DNA from 2 places in the Mesorhizobium sp. AR10 genome. Region 1 is predicted to be linked to the other one. Evidence: riboswitches for the same ligand, from Rfam matches in the RefSeq annotation. Region 1 holds a riboswitch; the other holds the start of a gene.

Region 1 (7,814 bases):
ATCAAGCTGAAGGATCCGAAAGCCGTGGCCGCAATCCTTGCCACCGCCATTCCTGAGCAGAAAGGCCCGATCGAACAGGGCTTTGCCGGCCTGGCACTGCTCGGCAACGAACCGTCAATGCCGCTCAGGATCGTCAAGGGCAAGGCCTCGCTCGGCTTCATCCCGCTGGGCAAGATCAAGCCGGTCGAATAGCACAGTCTCATGAACAGACCCGTGAACCTCCTCAGCGTTGGCGCCCTGACGCTCGACACGATCCTTCGCGTCGATACACTGCCCGCGCATCAGGGCAAGTTCATCGCCTCGGACGGCGTCCAGATCGCCGCAGGCATGGCATCGAGCGCTGCCTGTGCGGCACGCCGGCTCGGTGCAGAGGTATCGCTGTGGGCGAGCGCGGGCGATGATGCCGTCGGCGACCAACTGATCGCCGGGATCGAGGCTGAAGGCGTCGATTGCGGATTTGTCCGGCGCGTCGTCGGTGCCCGATCGGCGCTGTCCTCCATCCTGGTCGATGCCCATGGCGAGCGCATCATCGTGCCTTTCTATGACAAGCGCGCCCAGGCCGATCCCGAGAAGCTGCCTGCCACCGACCTCTCCGCATTCGACGCCGTGCTGGTCGATGTGCGCTGGCCGGGCGCTGCCTCCCTGGCTCTGACTGCGGCGCGAGCCACCAGCCGTCCAGCCATACTCGACGCCGACACCGCACCGCTCGACGTGCTGGAACGCCTGTTTCCGCTGGCGTCGCACATTGTCGCATCGGAGCCGGCGGCGCGCATCCTCTGCGGCAAGGAGCTTAGCCCGGAACAGGCCTGTGAAGCCCTGGCGCGACGCACCGATGCCCTCGTCGCGGTAACGGGCGGCGCGGCGGGAAGCTGGTGGTTCGACCGCTCCGCCGGATCCGTGCGCCATGTCGCCGCGCCAAGGATCAAGGCGGTGGACACGCTGGCTGCCGGCGACGTGTTCCACGGCGCCTTTGCCGTCGGATTGGCGGAAGCCATGCCGGTCGAACACGCGTTGCGCTTTGCCAGCGCCGCCGCGGCGCTCAAATGCCTGCGCTTTGGCGGCAGGCTGGGCGCGCCCGACAGGACCGAGACGCTGGCGATGATGGCGGCTCACTGGCCTGCCTGAAAAACTCAGCCCTTTGCCGGGTGCTCGACGGCCTGGCGTCCGAAATCGGGAACGTCGATGTCCTGGCCGGCCTCGATGATCGAGCGGCGCACGGCGCGGGTGCGGGTGAACAGGTCGAACAGCTTTTCGCCGTCGCCCCAGCGGATCGCCCGCTGCAGCGAGGCGAGGTCTTCCGAAAACCGCGCCAGCATTTCGAGGATGGCATCCTTGTTGTGCAGGCAGACGTCCCGCCACATGGTCGGATCGGAGGCGGCGAGACGGGTGAAGTCGCGAAAACCCGAGGCTGAATATTTGATGACTTCGGACTTGGTCACCGACTGCAGATCGTCGGCGGTGCCGACGATGTTGTAGGCGATGATGTGCGGCAGATGCGAGACGATGGCCAGCGTCATGTCGTGATGCTGGGGGTCCATCGTGTCGATGTTGGAGCCGCAGCGCCGCCAGAATTCCGAGAGCTTTTCCAACGCGTCTGGATCAGTGTCGGGCAACGGCGTGAAGATGCACCAGCGGTTCTCGAACAGATCGGCGAAACCGGCATCCGGTCCCGATTTTTCGGTACCGGCCAGCGGATGGCCGGGAATGAAGTGCACGCCATCGGGCACATGCGGCTGCATTTGCGCGATGACCGATGCCTTGGTCGAGCCGACATCGGTGAGGATGGCGCCTGGCTTCAGCGCCGGGGCGATTTCGGCGGCGACCGCGCCCGAAGAGCCGACCGGCACCGAAACGATGACCAAATCGGCATCGCGGACCGCCTCTTTCGCATCCGTGGTGTAGGAATCGCCAAGGCCAAGTTCGCGCGCTCGCGCCAGCGTCGCAGCGCTTCGGGTCGAGATGGCGATGTGACGGGCCAGCCCCTCGCGGCGGATGATTCGGGCCAGCGACGAGCCGATCAGGCCGATACCGACCAGCGCGATCTTTTCGAACATCGGTGATGTCATTGCTTCAGCTTTTCAGAAATGTCGTGAGAGCGGCGACAACGCCGCGATTGGCCTCTTCGGTGCCGATGCTCATGCGCAGCGCATTCGGAAAACCGTAGCCGGAAACGCGCCGCAAAATATAACCGCGCTGGCTCAGATATTCGTCTGCCGCAGCCGCCGAATGCTTCTGGTCGTCGGCGAAGTGGATGAGGATGAAATTGCCGACGCTCGGCGTCACCCGCAGTCCAAGCCTGGTCAATTCCTCGCTCAGCCAGGCCAACCAGGTCTCGTTATGGGCGACGCTGCGCTCGACATGGGCGCGGTCGCGGATCGCGGCTATGCCGGCCTCGATCGCCGTCGCGTTGACGTTGAAGGGACCGCGCACGCGGTTGATCGCGTCGACGATATGCGTCGGCGCATACATCCAGCCGATCCGCGCGCCGCCAAGACCGATCTTGGAGAAGGTGCGAGTCATGACCGCATTCTCGGCGCCGCCCACCAGTTCGATGCCGGCTTCATAGTCGTTGCGGCGGACATATTCGGCATAGGCGGCATCCAGCACCAGAAGCACGTTCCGGGGCAGGCCGGCATGCAGGCGGCGCACCTCCTGGAACGGCACATAGGTGCCGGTCGGGTTGTTGGGGTTGGCGAGGAAAACAATCTTGGTGCGCGGCGTCACCGCGGCAAGGATCGCATCGATGTCGGCGCGCTCGTCGGTCTCCTTGACCGATACCGGGACGGCACCAGCCGACTGGATGTAGATCTTGTAGACCATGAAGGCGTGTTCGGTGAAAATTGCTTCATCGCCGGGCGCGAGATAGGTCTGCGCCAGCAGGCCGAGAATCTCGTCCGAACCGTTGGAACAGATGATGTTCGCCGGGTTGAGGCCGTGCACCTCGGCGATCGCCTCGCGCAGCCGCCTGGCGGTGCCGTCGGGATAGATGTCGAGCTTTCCAGCAATCTCCCGCGCCGCCTCTATCGCCTTCGGCGAGGGACCGAGCGGGTTCTCGTTCGACGACAGCTTGTAGACCTTGGCGACACCGGCGGGTGCGGCGCTCTTGCCCGGCACATAGGCTTCGATGTCCATGATGCCCGCGCGGGGCGTTGGCCGTGCCTGATCCGGTCTCTGGTTCATGTCGCAAAATCCGTCGAGAATGCTTCCGCTGGCGAGAATGCTTCCGCCGAGAAGCCGCTGCGGAAATACAAGCCGTGGCCCGGAATGTCGAGAGGTGGCAGTGGTGCGGGCGGCTGACCGTTGACGCCCGCACGCGTCCGCCCTAGAAGAGATACCAACTTCCGTGGTGATTTGGCCGGTCGGCTTGCAGCCACGTTAAACAACTTGCTAAAGGGCCGTTTGCATCCTGTAACCGGCTTTGCGAAGGCACTGCCGGTTTTTTGTTGTCCGCGACCGGCCGGACGACGACCGCATCGATGCGGAATGTAAGAGAGACGTAATGGCCGCTCTGCGCGCTGGAAAGACCAACAACGAGGCCGACGCACCGTCGAGCCCAGTGTTGCGTTTCGGCGCCGACAAGCCGCTCAAGCTCGACGCGGGCACACTGCTGTCGCCGTTCCAGATCGCCTACCAAACCTACGGCACGCTCAACGACGCCCGCTCCAACGCCATCCTCGTCTGCCATGCGCTAACCGGCGACCAGCACGTCGCCAGCACCAATCCGGTGACCGGCAAGCCGGGCTGGTGGGAAGTGCTGATCGGCCCCGGCAAGATCATCGACACCAACCGCTTCTTCGTCATCTGCTCCAACGTCATCGGCGGCTGCCTTGGCTCCACCGGCCCGGCTTCGACCAATCCCGCCACCGGCAAGCCCTATGGGCTCGACCTGCCGATCATCACCATCCGCGACATGGTCCGGGCGCAATTGATGCTGGTCGACCATTTCGGCATTGAGAAGCTGTTCTCGGTGCTTGGCGGCTCGATGGGCGGCATGCAGGTGCTGGAATGGGCGTCGAGCTATCCGGAGCGCGTCTTCTCGGCGCTGCCGATCGCCACCGGCGCGCGTCATTCCTCGCAGAACATCGCCTTCCACGAGGTCGGCCGGCAAGCTGTCATGGCCGATCCGGACTGGCATGGCGGCAAATATTTCGAGCATGGCAAGCGCCCGGAAAAGGGGCTGGCGGTGGCGCGCATGGCCGCCCACATCACCTATCTGTCGGAAGCCGCCCTGCACCGGAAGTTCGGCCGCAACCTGCAGGACCGCGAAGCGCTCACCTTCGGTTTCGACGCCGACTTCCAGATCGAAAGCTATCTGCGTCATCAGGGCATGACCTTCGTCGATCGCTTCGACGCCAACTCCTATCTCTACATGACCCGTTCCATGGACTATTTCGACCTCGCCGCCGACCACGGTGGGCGGCTGGCCGACGCCTTCGCCGGCACCAGAACCCGCTTCTGCCTGGTCTCCTTCACCAGCGATTGGCTGTTCCCGACCGAGGAGAGCCGTTCGATCGTCCATGCGCTGAACGCCGCCGGCGCATCCGTATCCTTCGTCGAGATCGACACCGACCGCGGCCATGACGCCTTCCTGCTCGACGAGCCGGAACTGTTCGCCGCCATCAACGGCTTCATCGGCTCAGCCGCGCGGGCGAGAGGGCTCGCCTTATGAGCGTGAACCGCGCCCAGCGCGTCGACCTCGAAGTCGTCGCCGATCTCATCCCGCCGCAATCGCGAGTGCTGGACGTCGGCTCCGGCGACGGCTTGCTGCTTGAATTGCTGCAGGACACCAAGCAGGTCGACGGCCGCGGGCTGGAGCTGTCGCAGCGCGGCGTCAACGAATGCGTGGCGCGCGGCCTCAGCGTCATCCAGGGCGACGCCGACAAGGACCTCGAATTCTATCCCGACAAGGGCTTTGATTTCGTCGTCCTGTCGCAGACCTTGCAGGCGACCCGCAACCCGAAGCTGGTGCTCGACGAACTGCTCAGGATCGGCAACCGCGCCATCGTCTCCTTCCCCAATTTCGGCCACTGGCGGGTGCGCCTGTCGCTGTTCCTCAACGGGCGGATGCCGGTGACCAAGGACCTGCCCTACTCCTGGTACGACACGCCCAACATCCATTTCTGCACCATCCGCGACTTCGTCAATCTGTGCGACGAGCTCGGCGCGACGGTCGAGAGGGCAACCGCGCTCGACGGCAACGGCCAGAAGATCGGCCTGTCGATGCCGTGGTGGTTCTGGAATTTCTTCGGCCAGCAAGCGGTGTTTCTGCTGAAGCGATAGCGGAAGCCTGCCGGCCCACGTGCCTATTCCAGAACATCCGTGGCTTTGTGCGGATGCCGGACGCCATCAGCGAAAACCACATCGGAGCGCGAGTTGTCGGTGCGCAACGCCAGGATCTCCTGATAGGCCCGCGAATGATACCATCCGCGTGCATGCTCCCTGTCGGGAAACTCGATGACAATCAGATGCCCTGGCCAGTCGTTTTCGATCACCTCCACATCGCCGCCATGGACCAGAAACCGGCCGCCGAAAGGTTCGAGCGTGGCATCGATCTTCTGCAGATATTCGACGATCTGCGGACCCATTGTGGCTTGGCGCATATGGGCAACGGCGTATGCGGTCATGGCTGAACTCCCTGTTGGATCGAAGCCGAAACAACCGGCTTCATGAGGGCAATCTGCCTGGACCTTGAACGCCGGTCGATTACGTCGGGAGTAATAGGTATGTTTACATTTTTGCCGGCGATGAAGATATCTTCCGCAAACCGTTTGGGGATTCCCAGCCGGTAGGCGGTGTGGCAATTGAGGCGCTGGTTATGGAATTCGCCGGGCCGGACAGGTTCCGCTCAACACTTTGTGATGACACGACGGCTGCTTTTTTGTAGCGTCGATTCGAACGCAATTCCGGGGCGGGCCATGGAAGGCGAGCATCAAATCTATCCGATCCCTGCAGAATCCGGGGCATAGCGAAAGCCATATGCCCCGAAAGACGGACCAAGCTCCTCTCATCACGGTGATCACGCCGACCCACAATCGACGTGATCAGGTCGTGCGCGCCGTGGAGAGCGTGCTGGCGCAGAACCTCACCCGCTTCGAGCATATCGTCGTCGATGACGGCTCGACCGATGCGACGGCGGCGGCGCTGGCCCGCATTCACGATCCGCGCCTCATCTATGTCGGCGCGAAATGGCGGGGTGCCAATGCGGCCCGCAATGCCGGCATCGAGCGAGCCCGGGCTCCCATCGTGACCTTCCTCGATTCCGACGACGTCTACTTGCCAGACCGGCTGCAGCGAACGCTAGCGCGCTTCGACGAAAATCCGTCGCTCGAAGTCCTGATCAGTTCGTTCGTGTCCGTTAAGGGTGGTCGCAGCACCAAATGCGTCAACCGCGAGGCCTTCCTGACCGGAAACTCGCTGGAAAGAGCTTTGGTCGCACAGGCCATCTTCATCGCCGGCTCCGCGATTACCGCGCGGCGCGAGTCCCTGCTGGCGATTGGCGGCTACGACAGCGACATCGCGCGCATGCAGGATCGCGAATTGCTGCTGCGCTTTGCCCGGCGCAGTGGGGCGCAGCTGTCCGAGGACATCGACTGGAAAAAATACAATTCGGAGAATTCCATTTCCGGCCAGCGCGACGGCTATGTCGAAGCCTATGCAAACCTGATCTGCAAACACCCCTATATCGTCGACCGCTATCCCGACATTCCGCCTTACATGATCGCGCGCCAGATCATCGCAGACGCGATGAAAGGCAGGGTTTCGCAGGCATTCGCCGGTTATCTGGCCAATCGCTCGTCGAAGGCGCTTGGCTACTCGCTGCCGCAACTGCTGCGCGGATACGTCGGTGGCCGGCGCTGGCGCCGCGATCTCTACGTTGAGTTTCGCGACAAATACGGTGCCCGGCCCGCCTAGACCAAGGATCCCGAACCGAAGGTTCGGAAAAGATCTGGTTCAACAAGAACATAGACCTTATCGATCGAGCTCGGGAAAATACGGATCTGAAAAAAACCGGCGGTCGCGTTCGCCCTGCAGACAGTCGATGGGCGCCGTTGCATCGATCCGGACCATTGTGGGATCGGCAATGCCGCTCACCTCGAGAATCAGCTTGCGGCGTATGGCGGTCGTGAATTCGGAAGCCGCATAGATCGGCAGCACGAAGGAACCCGGCCCGCCGATGACGCAGTCGGCATAGTACCGGTCGAGATGGCTGAAGGTCGGCGACGGGCTGATCAGGATCGGCAAGCCGTTGATGACGATTCCCTTCGCCAGCGCCGCATCGCGGGTCGCTGCTACGGGCAGCCCGATATTGTTGGGGCCGTCGCCTGAAATGTCGATGACGCTGCGCTCTCCCTCGAAGGCGGTTGCCTCGAACAGCATGGCGCCGAAGGCGAGCGCGCCGGAAATCGAGGTGCCGCGAAAGCTCCGGAACGGGCGGGCTTCGACCTTGTCGGCGAAAGCGTTGGCGCTCTCACTGCTGTCGATGACCTGCCAGGCAATGACCGCATCGTCGCGGATGGTGCCCGCCCATTCGAAGTAGGTGAGCGCGATGCGGCCGGTGGACCCGGAGCGCACGGCCTTGATGAAGTCGGGATGGCGCAACGCTGCGACATAGCCGGCGCGCTGCAAGGCGAACTCATTTTCATCCATCGACTGCGAGATGTCTACCGCCAGCACCAGTTCGACATCGACGGCAATGGCGTCGGCCGGGGCAGCCACAGGCGTTGCCGGAGGGCAGGCAAGGCAGGCAAGCAGGCTGAGGGTCTCAAGCATCGCCGCACCAGGATGTTTCCATCCGGAATCTTGGCCGTGATCGC
Region 2 (7,814 bases), 1.6 Mb from region 1:
CCCGCTCGAAATCGAGCAGCCGGTGAAAGTGGCGGTGAAGGCGCGCTGTAGCGCCTGATCTCCCCCTCGAGGGGGAGATGTCGCCAAAGGCGACAGAGGGGCTCGCCGCGCGTGGAGCGCCGACGTCTTCCGCGACACCAGACGGCGTTGGCGTTCTACGCGCAGCGACCCCTCTGGCCTGCCGGCCATCTCCCCTCAAAGGGGGAGATTGCAGCTTCACCCTCAATAAATATCGAAGTCGAAATATTTGGCCTGGATCTTCTTGTAGGTGCCGTCGGCGACGATGGCGTCGATTGCCGCGTTGAGCTTGTCGCGCAGCGCGGTGTCCTCCAGGCGAACGGCGATGCCGGCTTCCGTCTCGGTGCCCTTGACGTCGCCAACCAGCTTGCAGCAGTCCTCGCTCGACTTCTTCAGCCAGTCCGTAAGCACGAACTTGTCTGAAATGACAGCGTCGAGACGGCCATTCTGCAGGTCGGTGATCGCCTCTTCCTGGGTCGGGTAGAGCTTTGCTTCAGCGCCGGCCTTGCCATAGACATCCTGGGCATAGGTAGCCTGGGTGGTCGACGCCTGGGCGCCCACAGTCTTGCCAGCAAGTGCCGCAGGTTCGGTCGAAGTGAGATCACTGTCCTTCGGCGCCACCAGAGAAAGCGGGGTCGTATAGTATTTGTTGGTGAAGGAGACCTGCTTCTTGCGCTCCTCGGTGATGCTCATCGAGGCGATGATGGCGTCGAACTTCTTGGCCTGTAGGGCGGGAATGATGCCATCCCAGTCCTGCGTGACGATTTCGCATTCGACCTTCATCTGAGCGCAAAGCGCATCGGCGATGTCGATGTCGAAGCCGACAACCTTGCCGTCCGATGTAATGGTGTTGAACGGCGGATAGGCACCCTCGGTGCCGATCTTCAATTTTTCCTGTGCCTGCGCCGACAAGGCGCCGGCTGCCAGCATCGCAGCGCTTGCTGCCGATATGATCCATCTCGAAATCTGCATTTTTGTTCCCCTAGCAGTTTTGTCGTTTGACGGCCGGCACAGCCAAGCATGGCGCGCCCGGTCAGGCAAGCGCAGTCTGACGGAGATTGGAAGTTCAGCGGGCGGCGCGGAAGTGCTTGGACAGCTTCAGGCCCTGCGCCTGGTAGTTGGAGCCGAGATCGGTGCCGTAGAGCGCCTGCGGCCGCTTCAGCATGTGTTCGTAGACCAGCCGCCCGACGATCTGGCCATGGTCGAGGATAAACGGCACCTCATGGCTGCGCACTTCGAGCACTGCCCGGCTGCCGGTGCCGCCGGACGCCGAATGGCCGAAGCCGGGATCGAAGAAGCCGGCATAGTGGACGCGGAATTCGCCGACCAGCGGATCGAAGGGCGTCATCTCGGCGGCGTAGAGCGGCGGCACGTGCACCGCCTCGCGCGAAACCAGGATGTAGAATTCGTCGGGATCGAGCACCAGTTCGCCGGCGCCGCTCTTGTAGAGCGGCTCCCAGAAGTCGACGACATCCTGCGCGGCGCGCTTGTCGACATCGACCAGGCCGGTGTGATGCTTGCCGCGATAGCCGACCAGACCGTCCTTGTCGCCGTCGAGATCGATCGACAGCGCGATACCGCCGCCGGAAATGTTGGGCGGCTCGGTGGCGACCAGCATCTCGGCACGATGCAATTCGCTCAGCTCGGCTTCCGACAAAAGTGCATTGCCGGTGCGGAACCTGATCTGCGACAGCCGCGAGCCGGTGCGGACCACGATCGGGAAGGTACGCGGGCTGACCTCCAGATAGAGCGGACCGTTGTAGCCGGCAGCGATCTTGTCGAACTCGTGGCCGCGATCGGTCATCACGCGGGTGAAGATGTCGAGCCGCCCGGTCGAGCTCTTCGGATTGGCCGAAGCGGAAACCTCGGCAGGCAGCGCCAGGCTTTCGAGCAGCGGCACGATATAGACGCAGCCTGTTTCCAGCACCGCGCCGTCGGCAAGATCAATTTCGTGCAGCTTCAGCCTGTCGAGCTTTTCGGCGACGCGGTGGCTGGGGCCTGGAAGGAAGGAGGCGCGCACGCGCCAGGCCTTGTCGCCAAGCCTGAGATCAAGGCTGGCCGGCTGGATCTGGTCGGCATCGAGGGCGCGCGGCGACTTCAGCGCGCCCGATTGGAAAAGCGCGGAAATATCCTGATCGGGAAGAATGCCTGTCTGCCGCAAAGCTGGCTCCGCTCGAAGGCCACTGGTACAAACCTCTTAATCAAGCCGGGAATTGACGCAAGCGCGGTGCGGGTCTAAAGGGTCGTTATCCCGTGGTGATTTGGCCGGTCGGCTTGCAGCCACGTTAAACAAGTCGCTAAAGGACCGTCGGGCCGCAAGGCCGTATGGACCGGTTGCGACTTTCGCGGCCGGTTTTTTTGTGTCTGGAACAAAAGCGATGAGCACCAAGAAGCGTAACTGGAAGCCTCAGACCGCACTCGTGCATGCCGGGACCTTGCGTTCCCAATTCGGCGAAACGTCCGAGGCGATGTACCTCACCCAGGGCTATGTCTACGAGACCGCGCAAGCCGCCGAAGCGCGCTTCAAGGGCGAAGAGCCGGGTTTCATCTATTCGCGCTACGCCAATCCCACGGTCGACATGTTCGAAAAGCGCATGTGCGCGCTGGAAGGTGCCGAGGACGCTCGCGCCACCGCTTCCGGCATGGCGGCGGTGACCGCGGCCCTCCTGTGCAGCGCCAGGGCCGGCGACCATATCGTGGCGGCCCGCGCCCTGTTCGGCTCCTGCCGCTGGGTAATCGAGACGCTGGCGCCGAAATACGGCATCGAGGCAACGCTGGTCGACGGCACCGACATCGCCAATTGGGAAAAGGCGGTCAAGCCGAACACCAAACTGTTCTTCCTGGAAAGCCCGACCAATCCGACGCTGGAAGTGGTCGACATCGCCGCTGTCGCCGCGCTTGCCAATTCGATCGGTGCGCGGCTGATCGTAGACAACGTCTTTGCCACCCCCTTGCAGCAAAAGCCTTTGCAGCTTGGCGCTCACATCGTCGTCTATTCGGCGACCAAGCATATTGACGGCCAGGGGCGATGCCTGGGCGGCGTCATCCTGTCGGACAAGAAATGGATCGACGAGAACCTGCACGACTACTTCCGCCACACCGGCCCCAGCCTCTCGCCGTTCAACGCCTGGACGCTGCTGAAGGGGCTGGAGACGCTGACGCTGCGCGTGCGCCAGCAGACGGAAAGTGCGGGCAAAATCGCAGACTTCCTGGCAGAGCGGCCGGAAATCGCGCGCGTCATCTATCCGGGCCGTGCCGACCACCCGCAGGCGGCTGTGGTCAAGAAGCAGATGTCGGGTGGTTCGACGCTGATCTGCCTTGACGTCAAGGGCGGCAAGCAGGCGGCCTTCGCCTTCCAGAACGCGCTCGACATCGTGCTGATCTCCAACAATCTCGGCGACGCCAAGAGCCTGATCACCCATCCGGCGACGACGACGCACAAGAACCTCAGCGACGAAGCCCGTGCCGAACTCGGCATCGGCCCGGGCACGCTGAGGTTGTCCGTCGGCCTCGAGGACGCGGACGATCTGCTCGCGGACATCGAACAGGCGCTCAAGTCAGCCAAATAGGGCGCTGTCAGGCAGGACACTCTCACCTGCCAGGAGGCGGGCGCTACCACTCAGGCGCCCGACGGCGTCTCTTCCAGTTCGGCCGCCATGGCCTTGGTGCGGATGGTCATTGCGTTGCCGCGCCAGTCGACGGCGAAGCCGAGCCAGCCGCGCGCCCAGATGGCGGGAAGCATTACGTCACGCGCGATCATCGCCGGGACCATGCGCAGCGACAGGTACCAGCCCTTGGCCGAGGCCAGGGCGCATTCCGGCAGGTAGGCGACTGCCAGCACGGCAATCGCGGTTGCCGGCAGGCTGAAGCCGGCACCAGCCGCCGCCATCAGCGCCAGCGCCAGTGGCACCGCCGCCCCGGTGAATATCTCGGGCGCGAAGAACAGCGGAAATGTGACGCGGCGCAGGCGAGCCCAGCGAGCCTGGCGCGACCAGATTTCGCCAGGCGTGCGCTGGCCGAGCGGCTGCTCGAAGGGCGAGGCGACAAGATTGACGCGCAATCCGAGCCCGTTGACCAGCTTGGTCGCGGCGGCGTCCTCGGCGATCTCGGCAGCAAGCGCGCGGATGCCGCCATTGGCGTCGAGCATCGGCTTGTTCCACAACATGCTCTTGCCCTGGGCGAAGCCGAGGCCAAGTGCCTCACCGGCATATTGCCAGCGGGCCTGCAGCGTGTTGAGGAAGGCGCATTCGACCTCCGCCCAGAACCCGTCCGGCCGCGAGCCGATCGGCGTCGAGCAGACCAGGCCGGTGTCGGTCCGCCACGCCGCCAGCAAATGTTGGACATAGTCCTTCGGCATCAGCACGTTGGAATCGGCAAGGATGACCCAGTCGTGCCGCGCCGCTTCCCAGCCCTTGACGCAATTGTTGAGTTTCGGATTGCCGCTGATGCGGTCGTCGCCAATCAGCAGCCGGGCCGGTGTCTTCGGAAACAGGGCGATCGCCCTGTTTATCAGCTTGACCACCGGATCGTCGGCATGAGCGACGCAGAAGACGAGTTCGTAGCGCGGCCAGTCGAGCGCAAAGGCGCGCGCCAGCGTCTCCTGCGTAAACGGCTCGACACCACGCGACGGCACCACGATCGACACCGGCGGCTGATTGCCGACGGGCGGCGGGATGATGCGCGGCCGCTTAAGCCGCGATGAGGCGAGCAGGATGCTGGCGAGGTTTGAAAGAAGCAGGGCTGACGAAAGCAGGGCGGCTATGAAGGTCAGTTCCATCGGGATCTGGTCACTCCGGGAAAACCTGGCCACGAACAGCCGTTTTCAACAGTTCGACAGAGCGCTGAGTCGCCCGGCACAAGCCTGCGCACACCATCATTGTCGTGTGTCACTTAAATGACATTGTTTGTCGGCACCTGCCCTTGAGGTCGTTGACCAAGCCGGGGAGAGCGCCGACAGTTCCGTTCGTATGGTCTTGGAGTAGCCAATGTACCGCGCCGTTACGCACAACATCGAAGTGCAGGTCAGGCCGTTCTATCTGGAGGATCGCTCGGATCCGGCGGAGAACCGTTATGTCTGGGGCTATCAGGTGACCATCGACAACCAGTCGGACGATTTCGTGCAGCTTCTATCGCGCTATTGGCACATCACCGACGGCACCGGCCGGGTCGAGGAAGTGCGCGGCGCCGGCGTGGTCGGCGACCAGCCCGAACTCAACCCCGGCGACAGTTATCAGTATACGTCCGGCTGCCCGCTCTCGACACCGTCCGGCATCATGGTCGGCCACTACACGATGCGCAACAAGCGGGGCGAGACGTTCGACATCGCCATCCCCGCCTTCTCGCTCGACCTGCCGGGCACGCGGCGAACGGTGAATTAGCGACTTTCTCCCCGTCTTTATACGGGTAGAAATGCCCGGCAGGGCAATGAGGCGCGGCGCCGGACCGATGAGATTATCTTCCACGCACAAGGGCGTCTAGTGAATGGCGCGGCCATTTGCCGACGGTCACGCTGCCCCTCATCCGCCCTTCGGGCACCTTCTCCCCGAAAACGGGGAGAAGGAAGAGACTTACTGAGCCGCAAACTCCGAAGGGTCGAAGTCATATTGCTTCGAGCAGAACTCGCAGGCCACGTGAATGCCGCCATCCTCGGTGCTGTCCTTGATCTCGTCGGCGGAAAAGCCTTCGAGTATGCCGCGGATCTTGTCGCGCGAGCACGAACACTGGTCGGCGACCGGGACGCCGCCGAAGACGCGGACACCATGCTCGTGGAACAACCGATAAAGCAGCCGCTCGGCGCCGATGGTCGGGTCGATCAGTTCGGTCGGCTCGATGGTGCCGAGCAGCGCCAGCAACTCCTGCCATGAATTGTCGGCCGGATCGTGGATTTCCTCACGCGGATCGCCGTCGCCGCCGGGCAAGTCCGGCACGCGCATGCGTTCGGGCGATTGCGGCAGAAACTGCGCCAAAAGGCCACCGGCGCGCCATTGCTGGCGGGCGCCGCCGACGCCGGGCGTCAACAGCTTGGCCACTGAAAGCCTGAGATCGGTGGGGATCTGCTCCGACTGACGGAAATAGGTGCGGGCGGCCTCTTCCAGCGTTTCGCCGTCGAGCTGGACGATGCCCTGGTAGCGCTGCGTGTGGGCGCCCTGATCGATAGTCAGCGCCAGCACGCCGTTGCCAAGCAGCGTCTGCGGCGAAGTCTCGCCGGCAGCCACCAACGCCTCCAGCCGGTCCGCATCGAAGCGCGCATAGGCGCGCAGCGCCTGCGGCGTGGAGAAATCCGCGACCAGCATGTCGACCGGCCCGTCGGTACGGGTCTGCAGGATGAACTTGCCCTCGAATTTGAGCGAGGTGCCGAGCAGGACCGTCAGCACACAGGCTTCCGCCAGCAGGCGGGCGACCGGCTCGGGGTAGTCGTGGCGGCTGAGGATGGCGTCGAGCATCGGCCCGAGCTGGACGGTGCGGCCGCGCACGTCGAGCGGGCCGACCTCGAAGGGCACGACATGATCGTCGCCGGCGTAGCCGAATTCGCCGAGTTTGGGTTGTTCAGCCAATTGATGAGTTTCCAACATGACAAAGCTCCGGGGCGCGGCCATGCCGCCCTCCGGGGCGCATGCGTCGAAACGCGCGGTTTTTGCGTGATGGCCCGCAGATAGGCATCACGCGCTCCCGGATCAAGCGCCCAGGCACCACGCCAGAACCGCCTTCTGGGCATGGAGCCGGTTTTCGGCCTCGTCGAACACCACGGAATGCGGTCCGTCGATGACCTCGTCGGTGACCTCTTCGCCACGATGCGCCGGCAGGCAGTGCATGAACAGGGCGTCCGGCTTTGCCTTGGCCATCAGTGTCGCATTGACCTGATAGGGCGAGAAGACATTGTGACCGCGCGCGCGGTGTTCCTGGCCCATCGATACCCAGCAATCGGTGACGATGCAATCGGCTTCATGAACGGCTTCCTCGGGCGAACGGGTGAAGTTCAGCTTGCCGCCATGCGCCTTCGACCAGTCGACATGCTTTTGTGCCGGCTCGCTGCCTTCTGGCACGGCGACATTCAGGTTGAAGCGGAACCGCGCCGAGGCCTCCAGCAGCGAATGCAGCACATTGTTGCCGTCGCCCGTCCAGGCGATGGTCTTGCCGGCCACCGGACCGCGATGCTCCTCGAAGGTCATGATGTCGGCCATCAGCTGGCACGGATGGGTGTCGTCGGTCAGCCCGTTGATGACGGGGATGGTGGCGTTCTCGGTCAGTTCGAGCAGCCGCTCATGCGAGGTGGTGCGGATCATGATCGCGTCGACATAGCGCGACAGCACCTTGGCGGTGTCGGCGATGGTCTCGGAACGGCCGAGCTGCATCTCGGTGCCGGTCAGCATGATGGTCTCGCCGCCGAGCTGGCGCATGCCGACGTCGAAGGACACGCGCGTGCGCGTCGATGGCTTGTCGAAGATCATCGCCAGCACCTTGCCCTCGAGCGGTTTTGTCCGCTCGCCGGCCTTGAGCCTGGCCTTTCGCACCACTGCGTCGTCCAGCATGACGCGCAGATCGCCTTCGGAAACGGCGGATAGATCGGTGAAATGGCGAAGGCTCATCAGGACTTTTCCGGGATTACTTCGCGGCAGCCGCGGCGATGGCTTCAGTCAGGCCCCGGGCGCCGGCGCGGATGCGGTCGAGCGCCTCGTGGATCTCGGCGTCAGTGACGGTGAGCGGCGGCAGCAGGCGAATGACGTTGTCGCCGGCCGGAACCGCCAGCAGGTGCTGGTCGCGCAGCGCCATGTTGACCTTGGTGTTGGGCATCGCGC

What was found. A riboswitch is a leader RNA that binds a small molecule or an ion and turns the genes downstream of it on or off. The one in region 1 is predicted to bind S-adenosylmethionine.
Region 2: linked by a shared signal. The riboswitch ahead of LHFGNBLO_RS04635 (O-succinylhomoserine sulfhydrylase) and the one ahead of metX (homoserine O-acetyltransferase MetX) in region 1 are both predicted to bind S-adenosylmethionine.

The regions. Positions count from the first base shown of each region.
Region 1 covers NZ_CP080524.1:1,800,780-1,808,593, reverse strand. Annotated here, with positions in the region: gene LHFGNBLO_RS12255 (DUF2125 domain-containing protein) at 1-192, shown strand, start outside; gene LHFGNBLO_RS12250 (sugar kinase) at 202-1,125, shown strand; gene LHFGNBLO_RS12245 (prephenate/arogenate dehydrogenase family protein) at 1,131-2,066, opposite strand; gene hisC (histidinol-phosphate transaminase) at 2,071-3,180, opposite strand; SAM riboswitch at 3,334-3,411, shown strand; gene metX (homoserine O-acetyltransferase MetX) at 3,500-4,669, shown strand; gene metW (methionine biosynthesis protein MetW) at 4,666-5,280, shown strand; gene LHFGNBLO_RS12225 (DUF1330 domain-containing protein) at 5,304-5,624, opposite strand; gene LHFGNBLO_RS12220 (glycosyltransferase family 2 protein) at 5,977-6,912, shown strand; gene LHFGNBLO_RS12215 (DUF1194 domain-containing protein) at 6,970-7,770, opposite strand.
Region 2 covers NZ_CP080524.1:240,753-248,566, forward strand. Annotated here, with positions in the region: gene araD1 (AraD1 family protein) at 1-58, shown strand, start outside; gene LHFGNBLO_RS04625 (ABC transporter substrate-binding protein) at 223-990, opposite strand; gene LHFGNBLO_RS04630 (2'-deoxycytidine 5'-triphosphate deaminase) at 1,085-2,179, opposite strand; SAM riboswitch at 2,262-2,339, shown strand; gene LHFGNBLO_RS04635 (O-succinylhomoserine sulfhydrylase) at 2,397-3,587, shown strand; gene LHFGNBLO_RS04640 (ceramide glucosyltransferase) at 3,638-4,795, opposite strand; gene apaG (Co2+/Mg2+ efflux protein ApaG) at 5,004-5,396, shown strand; gene LHFGNBLO_RS04650 (Hsp33 family molecular chaperone) at 5,586-6,614, opposite strand; gene argF (ornithine carbamoyltransferase) at 6,693-7,604, opposite strand; gene LHFGNBLO_RS04660 (aspartate aminotransferase family protein) at 7,621-7,814, opposite strand, start outside.